3 regions of the [Clostridium] hylemonae DSM 15053 genome follow, and region 3 is predicted to be linked to each of the others. Evidence: predicted binding sites of a transcription regulator. Region 3 holds the regulator's gene; each other region holds the start of a gene.
What was found. The regulator HrcA, encoded in region 3, represses chaperone genes, less so after heat shock. The targets are predictions, from matches to a motif close to TGTTAGCACTCNNNNNNNNNGAGTGCTAACA.
Positions count from the first base shown of each region.

Region 1: a site for HrcA is predicted at 1,980-2,010, ahead of clpB (ATP-dependent chaperone ClpB). Genes of this name have one in related genera too.
Region 2: a site for HrcA is predicted at 1,739-1,769, ahead of LAJLEIBI_RS11010 (co-chaperone GroES). Genes of this name have one in related genera too.

Region 1 is NZ_CP036524.1:2,885,284-2,890,597, forward strand. It holds gene clpB (ATP-dependent chaperone ClpB) at 1-1,919, opposite strand, end outside; gene LAJLEIBI_RS13485 (GntR family transcriptional regulator) at 2,073-3,551, opposite strand; gene LAJLEIBI_RS13490 (response regulator) at 3,716-5,314, shown strand, end outside.
Region 2 is NZ_CP036524.1:2,369,865-2,375,178, forward strand. It holds gene groL (chaperonin GroEL) at 1-1,378, opposite strand, end outside; gene LAJLEIBI_RS11010 (co-chaperone GroES) at 1,427-1,711, opposite strand; gene LAJLEIBI_RS11015 (hypothetical protein) at 1,823-2,128, opposite strand; gene codY (GTP-sensing pleiotropic transcriptional regulator CodY) at 2,188-2,970, opposite strand; gene topA (type I DNA topoisomerase) at 3,038-5,116, opposite strand; gene dprA (DNA-processing protein DprA) at 5,159-5,314, opposite strand, start outside.
Region 3 is NZ_CP036524.1:2,249,823-2,255,136, reverse strand. It holds gene LAJLEIBI_RS10460 (replication-associated recombination protein A) at 1-316, shown strand, start outside; gene LAJLEIBI_RS10455 (ABC transporter permease) at 377-1,222, opposite strand; gene LAJLEIBI_RS10450 (ABC transporter ATP-binding protein) at 1,224-1,952, opposite strand; gene LAJLEIBI_RS10445 (hypothetical protein) at 2,128-2,421, shown strand; gene hrcA (heat-inducible transcriptional repressor HrcA) at 2,689-3,732, shown strand; gene grpE (nucleotide exchange factor GrpE) at 3,738-4,433, shown strand; gene dnaK (molecular chaperone DnaK) at 4,471-5,314, shown strand, end outside.

The DNA of each region.
Region 1 (5,314 bases), 640 kb from region 3:
TTCTCCATATATTCACTCATGTCGATACGCACCATATTGTTCTCGTCGTCAAAGAGGCTTTCTGCCAGCGCCTTGGCCAGCTCCGTCTTGCCGACGCCTGTCGGGCCGAGGAAAAGGAAAGAGCCTATCGGTTTTCCCGGGTCTTTGATCCCGGCTTTGGAACGGATGATCGCCTCTGTGACAAGCTCCACCCCTTCTTCCTGTCCGATGACACGCCTGTGAAGCTCATCTGCCAGATGAAGCGTCTTGCTCCGCTCGCTTTCGTTCAGCCTTGCGACCGGAATGCCGGTCCATCTTGACACGATCCTTGCGATCTCTTCGTCGGTCACACTTTCATGGACGAGGGATCTCTCCTCATCTTTTATTTTGCCCTCTTCCTCCTCCAGCTGCTTTTTAAGCTGCGGCAGCCTTCCGTACTGAAGCTCCGCGGCCTTTTCCAGATCATAGGACTGTTGTGCCTTCTGGATCTCCTTGTTCACCTGCTCTATCTCTTCGCGCACCTTCTGTACCCGCTCTACTTTGACCTTCTCATTGTCCCACTGCGCTTTCTTTCCCGCAAATTGTTCCCGAAGCTCCGCAAGCTCCTGCTGAAGGTGTCCAAGCCTGTCTTTACTCAGGCGGTCCTCCTCTTTCTTTAGCGCCGCCTCTTCAATCTCCAGCTGCATGATCTTCCGCTGCAGTTCATCCAGTTCCGCCGGCATGGAATCCAGCTCCGTCTTGATAAGCGCACATGCCTCATCCACAAGATCGATCGCCTTGTCCGGGAGAAAACGGTCCGAGATATACCGGTCAGAGAGCGTGGCTGCCGCCACGAGGGCTCCGTCTGTGATCTTTACTCCGTGGAACACTTCATATCTCTCTTTTAATCCGCGGAGGATGGATATGGCGTCTTCCACCGTCGGCTCATCTACGAGTACCGGCTGGAAACGCCGCTCCAGAGCCGCGTCTTTTTCTATATACTGGCGGTATTCGTCCAGTGTGGTGGCGCCGATACAGTGAAGCTCGCCTCTTGCAAGCATCGGCTTCAGCATATTTCCGGCGTCCATAGCTCCGTCTGTCTTTCCCGCGCCTACGATCGTGTGCAGCTCATCGATGAACAGTATGATCTTCCCGTCGCTGTTCTTCACTTCCTCCAGCACTGCTTTCAGACGTTCCTCAAACTCACCGCGGTATTTGGCGCCGGCCACAAGAGCGCCCATGTCCAGCGAAAATATCGTCTTATCCTTCAGCGCCTCCGGGACATCTCCCCTCACGATACGCTGCGCCAGCCCCTCCACAACCGCCGTCTTGCCGACTCCCGGCTCTCCGATAAGCACGGGGTTGTTTTTTGTCTTCCGGGACAGAATGCGGACAAGATTGCGAATCTCCGAATCTCTGCCGATCACCGGGTCCAGCTTCTGGTCTCTGGCCCGTTCCACCAGATCAGAGCCATATTTATTCAGCGTGTCATACGTTGCCTCCGGGTTATCGCTCGTGACTTTCTGGCTTCCTCTCACTGTTGCAAGCGCCTGAAGAAACAGATCCCTCTTTATTCCGAGCTCCCGGAAGATCACCTTCAATTCTTTGTTCGGATATTTCAGAAGAGAGAGGAACAGGTGCTCAACAGACACATACTCATCCCCCATCTGCTTTGCCTCATCTTCTGCATGAATGAGCGCTTTGTTGAGATCCTGGCCGACAAAAGCCTGACCGCCCTGCACCTTCGTGCGCTTGCGGAGTCCTTCCTCCACACGGTTGATAAAGACGGTCTTCTCTACACCCATCTTTTCCATCAGTTTCAGTATGAGACTGTCATCCTGCACGAGCAGCGCATAGAGCAGGTGCTCCTGCTCGATCTCCTGATTGCCGTACTCCATTGCAGTGCGCTCGCAGTCCTGCACAGCCTGAAGTGACTTCTGCGTAAATTTATTTATATTCATAGTGACTACCTCCTCACCTGCGTAGTTCTTTATTTGTTCTATTCGTACTATAACAAATATTGTCAGCACTGTCAAGCCTCGAGTGCTAATTGAATTATAAAAAAATTGTGAAGCTTCATTTTTTAATACTTCACAATCTTTTCCGTACCTTTTTCATAAATCTTTTTTTACATCCGTGAGCATAAGGCGGATAGAGATGGATGACCGCAGTTCCCCCTCGTATATTTTGTTCCGGCGCAGATAAACTTCCACCATTGGAAATTCTTTTAAGAGTTTTTCCTTGACGAGGACTGCGCAGCGGGCGTACTCTCCCTCCCTGAGCGCCTGTATGAGCGCATCTGTAAGCTGTACATCTGCCAGTTCCAGTTCCGTTGTCTCATTCTTCGACCCCCGCAGAGGATAGCCCCAGAGAAACAGGCCGAATATCCTGGCATATATTTCTCTCACGCTCGATAACGTACTATACCGCGCCGTCCAGATCAGCATGTGCCAGAGCGACTTTGCGCACTGACCTGTATTCCTGTTTTCCTCCAGACAGTCAAGCAGTTCTTCTCTCTCACTTTGCCTCATCTCCACAAGAAGTCTGCCGAGTACCTCCTCGCAGGAATAGATGAGCAATTCAAAAGACTGGAAGAAAAGGGCAAGATTCTGCCGTACGGCCAGACTTGACAGGTCAGGTTCCCGGCAGCGCTTCCCCATGGAAAAGATGCGGGTCCCGACCCCATTGACAGACTCTGCGGCTCCTACCTGGTTCAACACATTGATGGTCCGGCGCACCGTGCTGAGCGACACATTGAATCTCTGAGCCATCTTTTCATAGGAAGGAAGGTATTCCCGCTCTCTGAACTCTCCCATATAGATCTCATATAATATACGGATCGCCAGACTGCAGCAGAGCTGAGGACGTTCGCGGTAGATCCTCCACACAAAAGAGACCTGTTCCTTCCCGGGCCTGTGCCGGACGACCGGTTCCAGATAGGCGGCCACCCGGCTGACGTCGCCTCTCTGATATTCAATAAGAGAATTCCGCACAATATCCCACTTTTTTTCCTGCGCCGCCGCAAGGAGTGTGTTCATTCTCTGACGGACCAGTTCCGCGTCATAGCAGAACTGACACTGTTTCATCCTGGCAAACGGGAATCCCCAGAACAATGTGATTTCCCAAAAAAGATTCAGCGCCAGAGGATTCTCTGCCTTCTGCAGTATATAACGGAAAAACTGCATCAGATCCTCGGCAAAAGCCCGCTTTGCAAGCTTACGGACATACTGAAAATCTTCAGGGACCATCCGGCGCATTCCTTCCATCATTATGGGAACAAGTATAAGCTCAGATGATTCATAGAGATCAAAAAATGCTTCCCACCGCTCGGAATAAAAATGTACTGCGAAATCGCCGAACTCCTCCTTACTCTGCTGAAAGATAACTTTCGTCGCCTGCCCGTTGCGCATCGAGATATAGCCCTCCGCCCGCAGCCGGCGCAAAGCAGCCTTGACGGTCTGGTCGCTGACATTAAATTCATGGCACAGTATGTCGATGGCGGGCAGCGTATCGCCGTATCGGTAATATCCGAACCGAAAACGCAGAAAAAAGTATTCATATATCAGATTAGAAAATTGTGTGCCCTCTTTCAACTCTGTTGTCTCTCCTTTGTATATAGTAAGTATTATTTTATCATTTTTCCAAATAAAATACTATAAGTCCATTGAGAATCATCAGGTGATATGCTATGCTTTAAAGAAGATAACATGAACAAGGTTGTGATGGAAAATACAATACATTAGGAGGACTTTTTAAAATGACAGATCAGGGGAATGAAATCTTCTCAGAAGGCAGCAAGACAAATTTTACTCCGGCTGATTATGAGTACAGCACACTTATGCGGCTTTTAGGTGTCAGCGTGAGCAAGCATCTGCTGGATGAACATTTTACGCTTGTCTGGGCCAATGAATTTTACTATGAATTCACAGGCTGGTCAAAAGAAGAATACGAGACCACATTTCACAACCGTCCTGACCTGTACTATAAGAAGGATCCAAAGGAATGGCAGGAACTTACAAATGTAGTTTATAACGCTATCGCAGCCGGGGAAAAAGGATATAAACTTCTCTCACGGTTCCGGAGGAAAAACGGAGATTATATCTGGATACAGCTTTCTACTCAATTCTCTGATGAGTATATAGACGGGCATCAGGTCGCCTATACCGTTATGACCAATATAGACGATGTAGTGCGTATGCAGAAAGAGCAGTCTGTCACCTATGAAAGCCTGCCCGGCTTTGTGGCAAAATACAGAATCGACCCCCATCTCAACCTGACTCTTCTGGAGGGTAATTCCCGGTTTATGGAATATTTTGGAGCCGGTCAGGACAGTGACAACTCACTACATAAGGAAAATATCACAAAGAATCTGGATGTCATTCTGTCACAGCGTGAAAACTTTCTGTCAGGCAAGCCTGCTCATTTTGTTATGAAAGTGCAGAGCCGGACGGGTCAGATGCTGTGGCTGCAGGTCAATGCCTCCTGCGTTGACTGGCAGGAAGGATGCCCGATATATCTGGCGATCTTTATTGATATCACCGATATCACAGAACTGCGTCAGATGCAGAAAAAACTGACAGAACAGGCAGACGCCCTCAGAGATGCCCTGTCTGTCGCAGAACATGCAAACCAGGCAAAAGCAGACTTTCTCTCCCGGATGTCCCATGAGATCCGCACGCCGATGAATGCCATAACAGGCATGACGACTATCGCTGCGGCTAATATAAACGACAGGCAGCGCGTCGCCGACTGTCTGGAAAAGATCGCATCTTCTTCCAAACATCTGATGACGCTGATCAACGATGTGCTGGACATGTCCAAAATAGACGCCGGCAAGATGAAAATAGCACATGAAACATTCGACCTGCAGAACGTGACGGAATCTATCACTGCCATTATATATCCCCAGGCAGACGCCAAGGGTCTGAAATTTTCAGTGCCGCTTGTGGACATTACCGACACTGTGTTGACAGGCGATGCGCTGCGGCTGAACCAGGTGCTCATTAATCTGTTGTCCAACGCCCTTAAGTTCACACCGGAAGGCGGCGCCGTCCGTCTTGAGATCCGGCAGCTCCAGAAAAAGGCCGGCCGCGTCCGGCTGCGCTTCACCGTGAGCGATACCGGCATCGGAATGAGCCAGGAATTCATGAAACATCTGTTTACACCTTTTGAGCAGGAGAGTACAGCTACAGGACGATCAGCAGGGGGGACCGGTCTTGGCATGCCGATAACGAAGAATCTCGTCACACTGATGGGCGGAACTGTTTCCGTCAGAAGCGAGCCTGGAAAAGGCAGCACTTTCATCGTTGAACTTGACTTCGATCTGCCTGACGGCAGGAGCAGCGAGCTGCCGCAG
Region 2 (5,314 bases), 120 kb from region 3:
CCAGTCCTGCGTTGGCCGCGATGTGGAAAAGCGGAGCTTCCAGTGCTTTCAATACGACATTTGCGCCTGTCTTCTCGTCTCCGGTAAGCTTCTGTGCCAGCGCCTCAACTTCTTTCGCCGCATGAATGTATGCAGAACCGCCGCCTGCGATGATACCTTCCTCCACAGCCGCTCTTGTTGCCGCGAGAGCATCTTCCATGCGCAGTTTTGCTTCCTTCATCTCTGTCTCTGTAGCTGCTCCTACACGGATGACCGCAACGCCGCCTGCCAGTTTTGCAAGTCTTTCCTGTAATTTTTCTCTGTCAAAATCAGATGTTGTCTCTTCGATCTGTTTTTTGATCTGAGATACTCTGTCCGCGATTTTGTCTTTATCGCCCATGCCGTCAACGATAACTGTATTTTCTTTCTGAACCTTTACAGATTTCGCGCGTCCAAGCTGGTCTAACGTCGTCTCCTTCAGGTCAAGGCCGAGTTCTTCTGAGATCACCTGTCCGCCTGTGAGGATCGCGATATCCTGAAGCATTTCTTTTCTTCTGTCTCCGTATCCCGGTGCTTTTACAGCCGCAACATTGAATGTTCCGCGCAGTTTGTTTACGATCAGAGTTGTGAGCGCCTCTCCTTCGATATCCTCTGCGATGAGCAGAAGTCTTGCGCCGGACTGTACGACCTGTTCAAGCAGCGGAAGGATCTCCTGAATGTTGGAAATCTTCTTGTCTGTAATGAGAATATACGGATCTTCCAGATTTGCTTCCATCTTATCCATATCAGTTGCCATATAAGCGGAGATATATCCGCGGTCAAACTGCATACCTTCTACAAGGTCGAGTTCTGTCTTCATCGTCTTGGATTCTTCGATCGTGATAACGCCGTCATTGGAGACTTTCTCCATTGCGTCTGCAACCATCTCGCCGACCTCCTGGTCTCCAGCGGAGATAGCGGCAACCTTTGCGATCTGCTCTTTGTCCTTGATCTTGCTGGACATGCCCGCGATAGCTTCCACAGCAGTGTCTGTTGCTTTCTTCATGCCCTTGCGCAGAATGATCGGATTGGCGCCTGCGGCCAGGTTCTTGATCCCTTCATGTACCATCGCCTGAGCAAGTACGGTAGCTGTCGTTGTTCCGTCACCAGCCACATCGTTTGTCTTGGATGCAACTTCTTTGATAAGCTGTGCCCCCATGTTTTCAAATGCATCTTCCAGCTCGATCTCTTTCGCGATCGTCACACCGTCGTTTGTGATGAGCGGCGCGCCGAATGATTTGTCAAGAACTACGTTGCGTCCTTTTGGTCCAAGTGTGACTCTGACAGTGTCTGCCAGCTGGTTTACTCCTGATTCTAATGCTGCTCTTGCTTCAGCGCCGTATTTGATTTCCTTTGCCATAATGATCTGCCTCCTAAATTATATTAATGTTCAACATGCTTCAAGCTTCTACTTAAGTATTGCCAGGATATCATCCTGCTTTACGATAATATACTCTTCTTCGTCAACTTCAACGGATGTTCCGGCATATTTGGAATAAATAACCTGCTGCCCTTCTTCTACGTTCATCTGGACTTCTTTGCCGTCCACTACCCCACCAGGCCCTACTGCTACTACTTCAGCCTGCTGCGGCTTTTCTTTTGACTGACCCGGTAATACGATACCTGACTTTGTAGTCTCTTCTGCAACTAATTGTTTCAATACAACTCTGTCTCCCAATGGTACTAATTTCATATTTATTCCTCCTTGTTATTATCTATTTGTCAGCACTCACAAAAAGAGAGTGCTAAAAGACTCTAGATATAAAATAGCACTCTCTTTTTATTTTGTCAACACACTTTATATTTAGTTTAGAACTTTTTTATAAAATCCATTCCTGAGCCGGAATACCATCACCCGTCCGAGCTTGTTCCAATACCGCTCCGTCATACTTCCGCTGCACTCGATCAGGCCTTCCTCCCCCGCTATCGTGCATTTGTATATGCCGTCCAGGGAAAATACCGGAAGCTCCGTCTGCTTTGATAATAAATATATCCGTTCTTCCTCTGGTTTATACGTGATTATTTCGCACTGATAAACAGTCTCATCAAAAAAGCCCTCATCGAGTATCATCCGCTCCATCTGTATGTCCACAGGCCTTCCCTCGTACATAATAACTTGCTCCCTTCAAAATAAGGGTATCAGTTTCCCGATACCCTTTTATTTCTATCCTATTTCATCCGCTCAGCCTTGATCCGCTCAAGTTCTGTGAATACATAGTCGTTCACTACTTTGATGTAAGTGCCCTTCATGCCCGAAGACCGGGATTCTATGACGCCTGCGCTTTCAAACTTGCGCAGCGCGTTGACGATAACAGACCGTGTGATCCCGACTCTGTCCGCGATCTTGCTCGCCACAAGAATGCCCTCCGTGCCGTCCAGCTCTTCAAAAATATGAATGATAGCCTCCAGCTCCGAATAAGAGAGCGTGCTTATGGCAGACTGCACGATATGCTCCTTGCGCGTCTCTTCCGCACTCTCTTCATTGACGGACCTGAGCATCTCAAGCCCTACGACCGTAGTCCCGTATTCACTCAGAATAATATCGTCGATCTCATACATCTCATCATTTTTGTAAATAAACAAGGTGCCAAGTCTCTCACCCGCAATATCGATAGGCGTGATGATCGCCTGATAACCTCTCACCGCATCTTCGGAAAACCCGAGCGTCTGAAGGTTCACGTTCTCTTTTGTAGAAAGTATGCTCAGCAGGCGTTCGTTGAGCATCTCATCGATATGCTTCCCGACTTCCTGTTCGATCAGTTCTTTGATGACAGGCACTCCGTCCGCTCTGCTCCCGCCGAGTATCTTTCCTTTTTTACTCACCACCAGCACGTTAGATTCTAATATCTCTGTGAGCACCTCACATATATCATTAAAGACAACTTTGCTGGAATTATTATTATGAAGTAATTTATTGATTTTTCTGGTTTTATCTAACAATTGTACACTCATTCACATTCCTCCATCCTTTGAATGCTATATTATCATACAATTCATTTTTTTTCAATCAATTCCCTAATTATTTTTTATTATTTTCCTTATTTTCTACATAACCGCATTTTTCACTGCCACAGAGCAGTTTATTTCCTTTTTCTACCATATAACTTCCGCAGCGCGGACACTTCTTTGTGGACGGTTTCTGCCATGACATGAACTCGCAGTCCGGATTGTCTTCGCAGCCGTAATATTTTCTTCCTTTTTTCGTCTTGCGGATGACTACATCCTTACCGCACACCGGACAGGGAACGCCTATTTTTTCAAGGTAAGGCTTTGTATTTCTGCAGTCCGGGAAGCCCGGGCAGGCAAGAAAACGCCCGTGAGGTCCATATTTTATGACCATATTCCGGCCGCACAGGTCGCAGATGACATCCGTCACTTCATCCTCGATCTTGACTTTCTCAAGTTCTTCCTCTGCAAGCTTCACCGCAGCTTCCAGATCCGGATAAAAATTCTCTATTATCGTCTTCCACTTAACTTTGCCCTCTGCCACTCCGTCCAGCAGGCTCTCCATGTTGGCCGTAAAATTGACGTCTACGATACTCGGGAATGACTGCTTCATCATATTGTTTACCACTTCGCCCAGCTCCGTGATATACAGGTTCTTATTTTCTTTTGCCACATAGCGCCTTGCTATGATCGTGGAGATGGTCGGCGCATACGTACTCGGACGGCCGATCCCAAGTTCCTCCAGCGTCTTAACGAGACCGGCTTCTGTGTAATGTGCCGGCGGCTGTGTAAAATGCTGCTTTGTATCAAAGCTTTCTCTCGTGAGCTTTGAGTTCATATCCAGTCCTTTGAGCAGCACATTTCCTGTCTCTTTCTCTTCATCCGCCTCTGTGTAGACTGATCGGAATCCTTCAAACACCACCTTTGATGCAGCCACCGTAAAGCGGTAATCTCCGGCGGCTATCTTCACTGAGGTCGTCTCATACTTCGCCGGCTGCATTCTGCTGGCTACAAACCGTTTCCACACAAGCTGGTAGAGGCGGAACTGGTCTCTTGTGAGAGATTCTTTCATAGCCGCAGGCGTCCTCGTCACATCGGAAGGACGTATCGCCTCATGGGCGTCCTGGATCTTCTTGTCGTCCTTTCCCTTTGTGTCATTCGCCGCTACATATTCTGTTCCGTAATGTTCTCCGATATACGCTCTTGCACTGGCATCGGCTTCCTCCGATATTCTCGTGGAATCAGTACGCAGATATGTGATGAGTCCGACCGTACCGTTGCCTTTGATATCAATTCCCTCATAGAGCTGCTGCGCGATCCTCATTGTCTTCTGAGTCGCAAAATTCAGTGCTTTGGATGCCTCCTGCTGGAGTGTACTCGTTGTAAACGGCACCGGCGCTTTCTTCACACGCCCGCTCTTTTTGATGTCCTCCACAGAATAGTCTGCCTCTTCCACCTCGGAAAGAATTTTGTCCAGTTCTTCTTTGGAGCCGATCGTCATCTTCTTGCTCTTCGTCCCGTAAAACTTGGCGGTCAGAAGCTTCTTTTCCCCGTCCACCTTCAGGTTCGCATCAAGCGACCAGTATTCCTCCGGGATAAAGGCGTTGATCTCCTCTTCTCTGTCGGCAATGATACGAAGCGCCACCGACTGCACACGCCCGGCACTTAACCCTCGTTTTACTTTTGCCCACAGAAGTGGACTTATCTTATACCCTACGACACGGTCCAGCACGCGCCGGGCCTGCTGCGCGTCCACCAGATCCATGTCGATCTCCCTGGCGTTTTTGAGGGAAGCTTTCACTGCACTTTTCGTAATCTCATTAAAACTTATCCGGTATACTTTTTTATTCTCCAGCTTCAGCGCCTGCTTAAGATGCCAGGAGATGGCCTCTCCTTCGCGGTCAGGGTCAGTTGCCAGATAAATCTTATCTGCCTTTTTAACCTCCTTGCGCAAATTGGCCAGAATCTCTCCTTTTCCCCGGATAGTGATGTATTTGGGTTCATAGTCGTTCTCAGGGTCCACGCCGAGCTGACTCTTCGGCAGATCCCGCACATGACCGTTGGATGCGGTCACCGCGTAATTGCTCCCCAAAAATTTTTTAATTGTCTTCACCTTGGCAGGTGACTCCACGATTACAAGATTACGTGCCATATAATTGCTTCCTCCATTAATAACTAGCCGTCAGTTTTATTTTCATCCGTTAATTCTCACATAATAATTTTTAGATATTTCTCTGATATATCCCTGCAGCTCCAATGTCACCAGACGTTCCAGAAGCTCCCCGGCAGGAAGCCCGGTCTCCTTCACAAGCTGGCTCACACTCTTCGGACATAAACCGAGACAACTATA
Region 3 (5,314 bases):
CATCCTTTCCCAGGCGGTACTCTATGTTGCGACGGCGCCAAAGAGCAACTCGGCGGTAAATGCGATCGCAGACGCTATGGAGAATGTGAGACAGCATAAGACGACAGTGCCTCCGCACCTTCAGGATTCACATTACGGGGGCGCAAAGAAGATCGGGCACGGGATCGGCTATAAATATGCCCACGATTATCCGCATCATTATGTGGAGCAGCAGTACCTTCCGTCCGAGATCGCCGGGACACGGTTTTATGAAGCCGGCAGCAACGGATATGAGAAAAAGATAAGTGAATGGATGGAATATATACGCAGCAGATAAATGATAGAGAAAAATGCCGCAGTCCACTGTGAATTACAGCAGGCTGCGGCATCTCTTTTCTTATTTGATATCCCGTTTCTGAAAGCTGACGATGCCGATAATCGCTGCGGCAGCCAGAAAGCACACGGCGACTGTGACGCCGCGTATGGCGGTCGCCCGGGTAAGCCCGGCGGACACGGCGGTCATATTTGTGTCTATGAGGTAGTTCGACAGTGTGGCGGTTATGTGGAACAGCTTTTTGAGAAGCATCTCTCCTAGCATGACAAGAAGTGAGATGAATTCAAGAAAGCATATATTCGCCGCAAGTGAACCGCCGTTTTGCCGGATGAGCATACTGAACATGACAAAGATAGATACAAAGGCGCTTCCGAGCAGCAGTTCAATCCCCGCGGCTTTAAAAAATTCGGGCCAGTAGCCGGCGGATATGTCGCCAAAGCCCCAGAGCGCAGATGAAACGGCAGTTGAGACAGCGGCATATATGAGTGTAAATACGACACCCGTGATGATGCATACGATAAGTTTTGATAAATAGATCTTGCCGCGGCTGTAATTCCTGGAAGCGATATTTTTGATCGTACCGTTATTAAATTCACTTCCGACAAAGAGGGAGACGAGCACTGCAAGCAAAAGTGTCGTGTTGCCGGCGAAGAAAGAGAGCAGCTGCCCGGAGGCGCTCAGTTCATCGTAGCTTGCCGGCACGCCTTCCGTCGTTATATTTACCCCGTTATCATCCAGCGCTTTCTGCTGCTGTTCCATCTGTGCGGACATCTGATCTCCGGCGATCTTGTAGGTGAAATCCAACAGGAAGACCGAAGCGGCGGCGAGCACGACGGTCACGATCAGGCATACCCAGAAATATTTTGCCTTCCCTAATTTATAAAAGTCATTTCTAAGCAAGTTCCTCATCTTACATACCTCCTATTCTTTTTAAGAAATAATCTTCCAGATCCATGGACTTATGAGGGTCAGAGCCGTGGCAGCGCTCCCACAGTTCGTCCTCTGTGAATTCTTCGATCAGTTTCCCCTGATGTATTATGCCGTATCTCGTGGCAAACTTGGACAACTCCCCCAGAATGTGGCTTGAAATAAGGACTGTGATCTCCCGTTCCTTATTTAACTTAAGGATCAGTTCACGGATCTCCTTTATGCCTTCCGGGTCCAGTCCGTTAGTCGGCTCGTCGAGGATGAGCAGTTCCGGGCTGCCGGTTAAGGCGATGGCGATGGCAAGCCGCTGGCGCATTCCGAGAGAAAAGTTTTTGGCTTTTTTCTTTCCTGTGTCGTCAAGGCCTACAAGCGCCAGAATCTCGTCCGCCTGGGCGGTGTCTTCTCCCTGAAGCCTGCACTGAGCGATCAGATTCTCCCGGGCGGTCATGCCGGGATAAAATGCGGGAGATTCGATGACTGTGCCGATCTTCCTGCGGCCTTCGAGAAGGTCGGGCTTTCCAAACAGAAGGATATTTCCGTCGCTTGGCGCGGCGAGACCGGTGATCATCCGGATGAGGGTAGTCTTTCCGGCTCCGTTTTTTCCGATAAACCCGTAGATGTCACCTTTATGTATCGTCATAGAAAGATCACTGACTACAGGGCGGCTGCCGTACCGTTTTGTGATATGGTTCGTTCTCAGTATAACACTCATGTAAATGCCTCCTTTATGTGTATTGCAAATTGTACTATTGATTTAGTACAATAATATAATAGTACAGAAGAAAAGTCAAGTGTAATTTTAAAATGTGGAAGCGCCATTGAGTTTTACGGACAATACAGGTATAATGATTTTATGAGAACGAAACAAGATCAGGAGGATATGTTATATGAAGATTTATGATTCAGTAAAAAAAGAAGAGGTTGAGATCGACGGCACAAAAGGCCTTATAAATGTAATGAAGGACGGGCGCCAGGTCGATCTGTATCTGAAGGAGAAGAAGACAGACGAGGACGGCTATCTTACATGGGATGTGGAACATTGGTCAAGTGTTGACGGAAAGCGTTTTATCCGGTGCTATTCTCTGGAAGGAAGAGTGCTCAGCGAATCGACCGGCCACAATATCTACGATCTGGAAAATGATTTTAAGCCGGAGGAGGCAGAGAGAGCGGAGCTCAGTTAAAAGGCGGCAGGTACATAGGCCATAGAAATAAAGACAGTCCGGGATAGATGAGAAATTGACAGCTATCCCGGATATTTTTGTGTCGCCCGGGCAATGAGGCTTTATGAGGTGATTTATGCGGCGCTGAATATTTTGTGTTTCAATATAAAAAAAGTATAAACAGTGTTGACAAATAAAATCTATAGTGATACATTAATAAACGAAGATATTAGCACTCGGTTTAAAAGAGTGCTAACAGGCTGAAAATCCGGTAAAGGAGGCGAATAGATGGTATCAGAACAAAGGCTGGACGAACGTAAGATGAAGATACTTCACGCGGTCATCCAGAACTATTTGGAGACCGGGGAACCGGTCGGCTCCAGAACCATTTCCAAGTACACGGACTTGAATCTCAGCTCTGCCACGATCAGAAATGAGATGTCGGATCTGGAAGAAATGGGATACATCTTGCAGCCCCATACATCGGCAGGGCGTATTCCTTCAGACCGTGGATACAGGCTCTATGTAGATATGCTGATGGAGGAGAAGGAACAGGAGCTGAATGAGATGCAGGAGCAGATGCTCGACAAGGCAGACAAGATGGAACAGCTTCTGAAACAGGCGGCAAAAGTGCTGGCCAACAGCACGAATTATGCAACCATGGTATCCACTCCGCTCAACAGCGGCAATAAAATAAAATTCCTTCAGCTCTCGCAGGTAGACGAAGAGCAGGTGATCGCAGTTATCGTGCTCGGAGGAAATGTTATCAAGAATAAGATAATCGACATGGAAGAGCCGGTCAGCAATGAGAATCTGCTGAAGCTCAATATGCTGCTTAATACGACGCTCAATGGCATGTCCATCGAAGATATCAACCTGGGACTGATCGCAAGGCTGAAAGAGCAGGCAGGTATACACAGCGAGGTCATCGGCCATGTGCTCGATGCGGTCGCGGATGTGATCCAGGTCGATGATGAGATGCAGATATACACAAGCGGCGCCACGAACATTTTCAAATATCCGGAGCTCAGCGACAAGCAGAGCGCACAGGAGATCATCAGCGCTTTTGAAGAGAAGCAGCAGCTGACAGAGCTGGTGACCCAGACACTGTCACAGGAAGACAATACGGGCATTCAGGTATATATAGGAGATGAGACGCCGGTACAGACGATGAAAGACTGCAGTGTTGTGACCGCAACCTATGAATTAGGCGAAGGGATGAAGGGCACGATAGGTATTATCGGACCGAAGAGAATGGATTATGAACATGTGCTCAAATCTATGAAAAAGCTGCAGAACGAGCTGGACCAGATGTTTCATAATAATGACTAGGAAAGGTGGAAGAACCCTTGGAAAATAATCAGGAAAACAAAAGTAAAGAAGATATGGTAAAAGAGGCAGTGGAGGAAGCGAAAAAGGCGGCATCCGAAGCAGCGGATGAGCAGCCGGAAGATCAGGAGGCCGAAGGCGCCACAGAGGCAGACGGCAAGACGGCAGAGGAGGCGGAAGACGCCAAAGATAACTGCGGGGACGAGGATTCCGACGAGGCTGAAAAGGCCGACAAAAAGATCAAAAAATTTGGCAAGAAGCCAAAGAAAGATAAAAAAGATGAAAAGATCGAGGAACTGACGGACAGACTCACCCGTCAGATGGCAGAGTTTGATAACTTCCGCAAGCGTACGGACAAAGAAAAATCACAGATGTACGAGATAGGAGCGAAAGATATCATAGAAAAGATCCTTCCGGTAGTGGATAACTTCGAGCGCGGACTTGACGCCGCAGCGGAGGAGAAGGAAAATCCGTTTGTACAGGGAATGGATAAGATCTACAAACAGCTTATGACGACGCTGGAAGAGATAGGGGTGAAGCCGATCGAGGCCGTAGGCCAGGAGTTCAACCCGGACTTCCACAATGCGGTGATGCACGTGGATGATGAGGCGCTCGGCGAGAACATTATCGCGGAGGAATTCCAGAAAGGTTATATGTACCGTGACTCTGTAGTGAGACACAGTATGGTAAAAGTAGCAAACTAACACTAAATTTGAAAATAAAAATCAGGAGGAAAAAATCATGGGCAAGATTATTGGTATTGACTTAGGAACAACAAACAGCTGTGTAGCTGTTATGGAAGGCGGACAGCCGACAGTTATCGCAAATACAGAAGGTGCAAGAACAACACCGTCTGTCGTGGCATTCACAAAGACAGGAGAACGTCTTGTAGGTGAGCCTGCAAAACGTCAGGCAGTCACAAATGCTGAGAAGACGATCTCTTCTATCAAGAGAGAGATGGGGTCTGATTACAAAGTTACGATCGACGACAAGAAGTTTTCACCGCAGGAGATCTCTGCAATGATTCTTCAGAAGCTGAAAGCCGACGCGGAAGGCTACCTCGGCGAGAAAGTAACGGAAGCGGTCATCACCGTACCTGCATACTTCAACGATGCTCAGCGCCAGGCTACAAAAGACGCAGGAAAGATCGCAGGACTTGATGTAAAGCGTATCATCAACGAGCCTACGGCAGCAGCGCTCGCTTACGGGCTTGACAATGAAAAAGAGCAGAAGATCATGGTATATGACCTGGGCGGCGGAACATTCGACGTATCTATCATTGAGATCGGCGACGGTGTCATTGAAGTATTGTCTACTGCAGGTAATAACAGACTCGGCGGCGATGACTTTGACCAGAAGATCACAGACTACATGCTGGCAGAATTTAAGAAAAATGAAGGCGTTGACCTGTCCACAGACAAGATGGCGCTCCAGAGACTGAAAGAAGCGGCAGAGAAGGCAAAGAAAGAGTTGTCCTCCGCTACAACGACAAACATCAACCTTCCGTTCATCACAGCTACATCTGAAGGACCGAAGCATTTTGATATGAACCTTACAAGAGCCAAATTCGACGAGCTGACACACG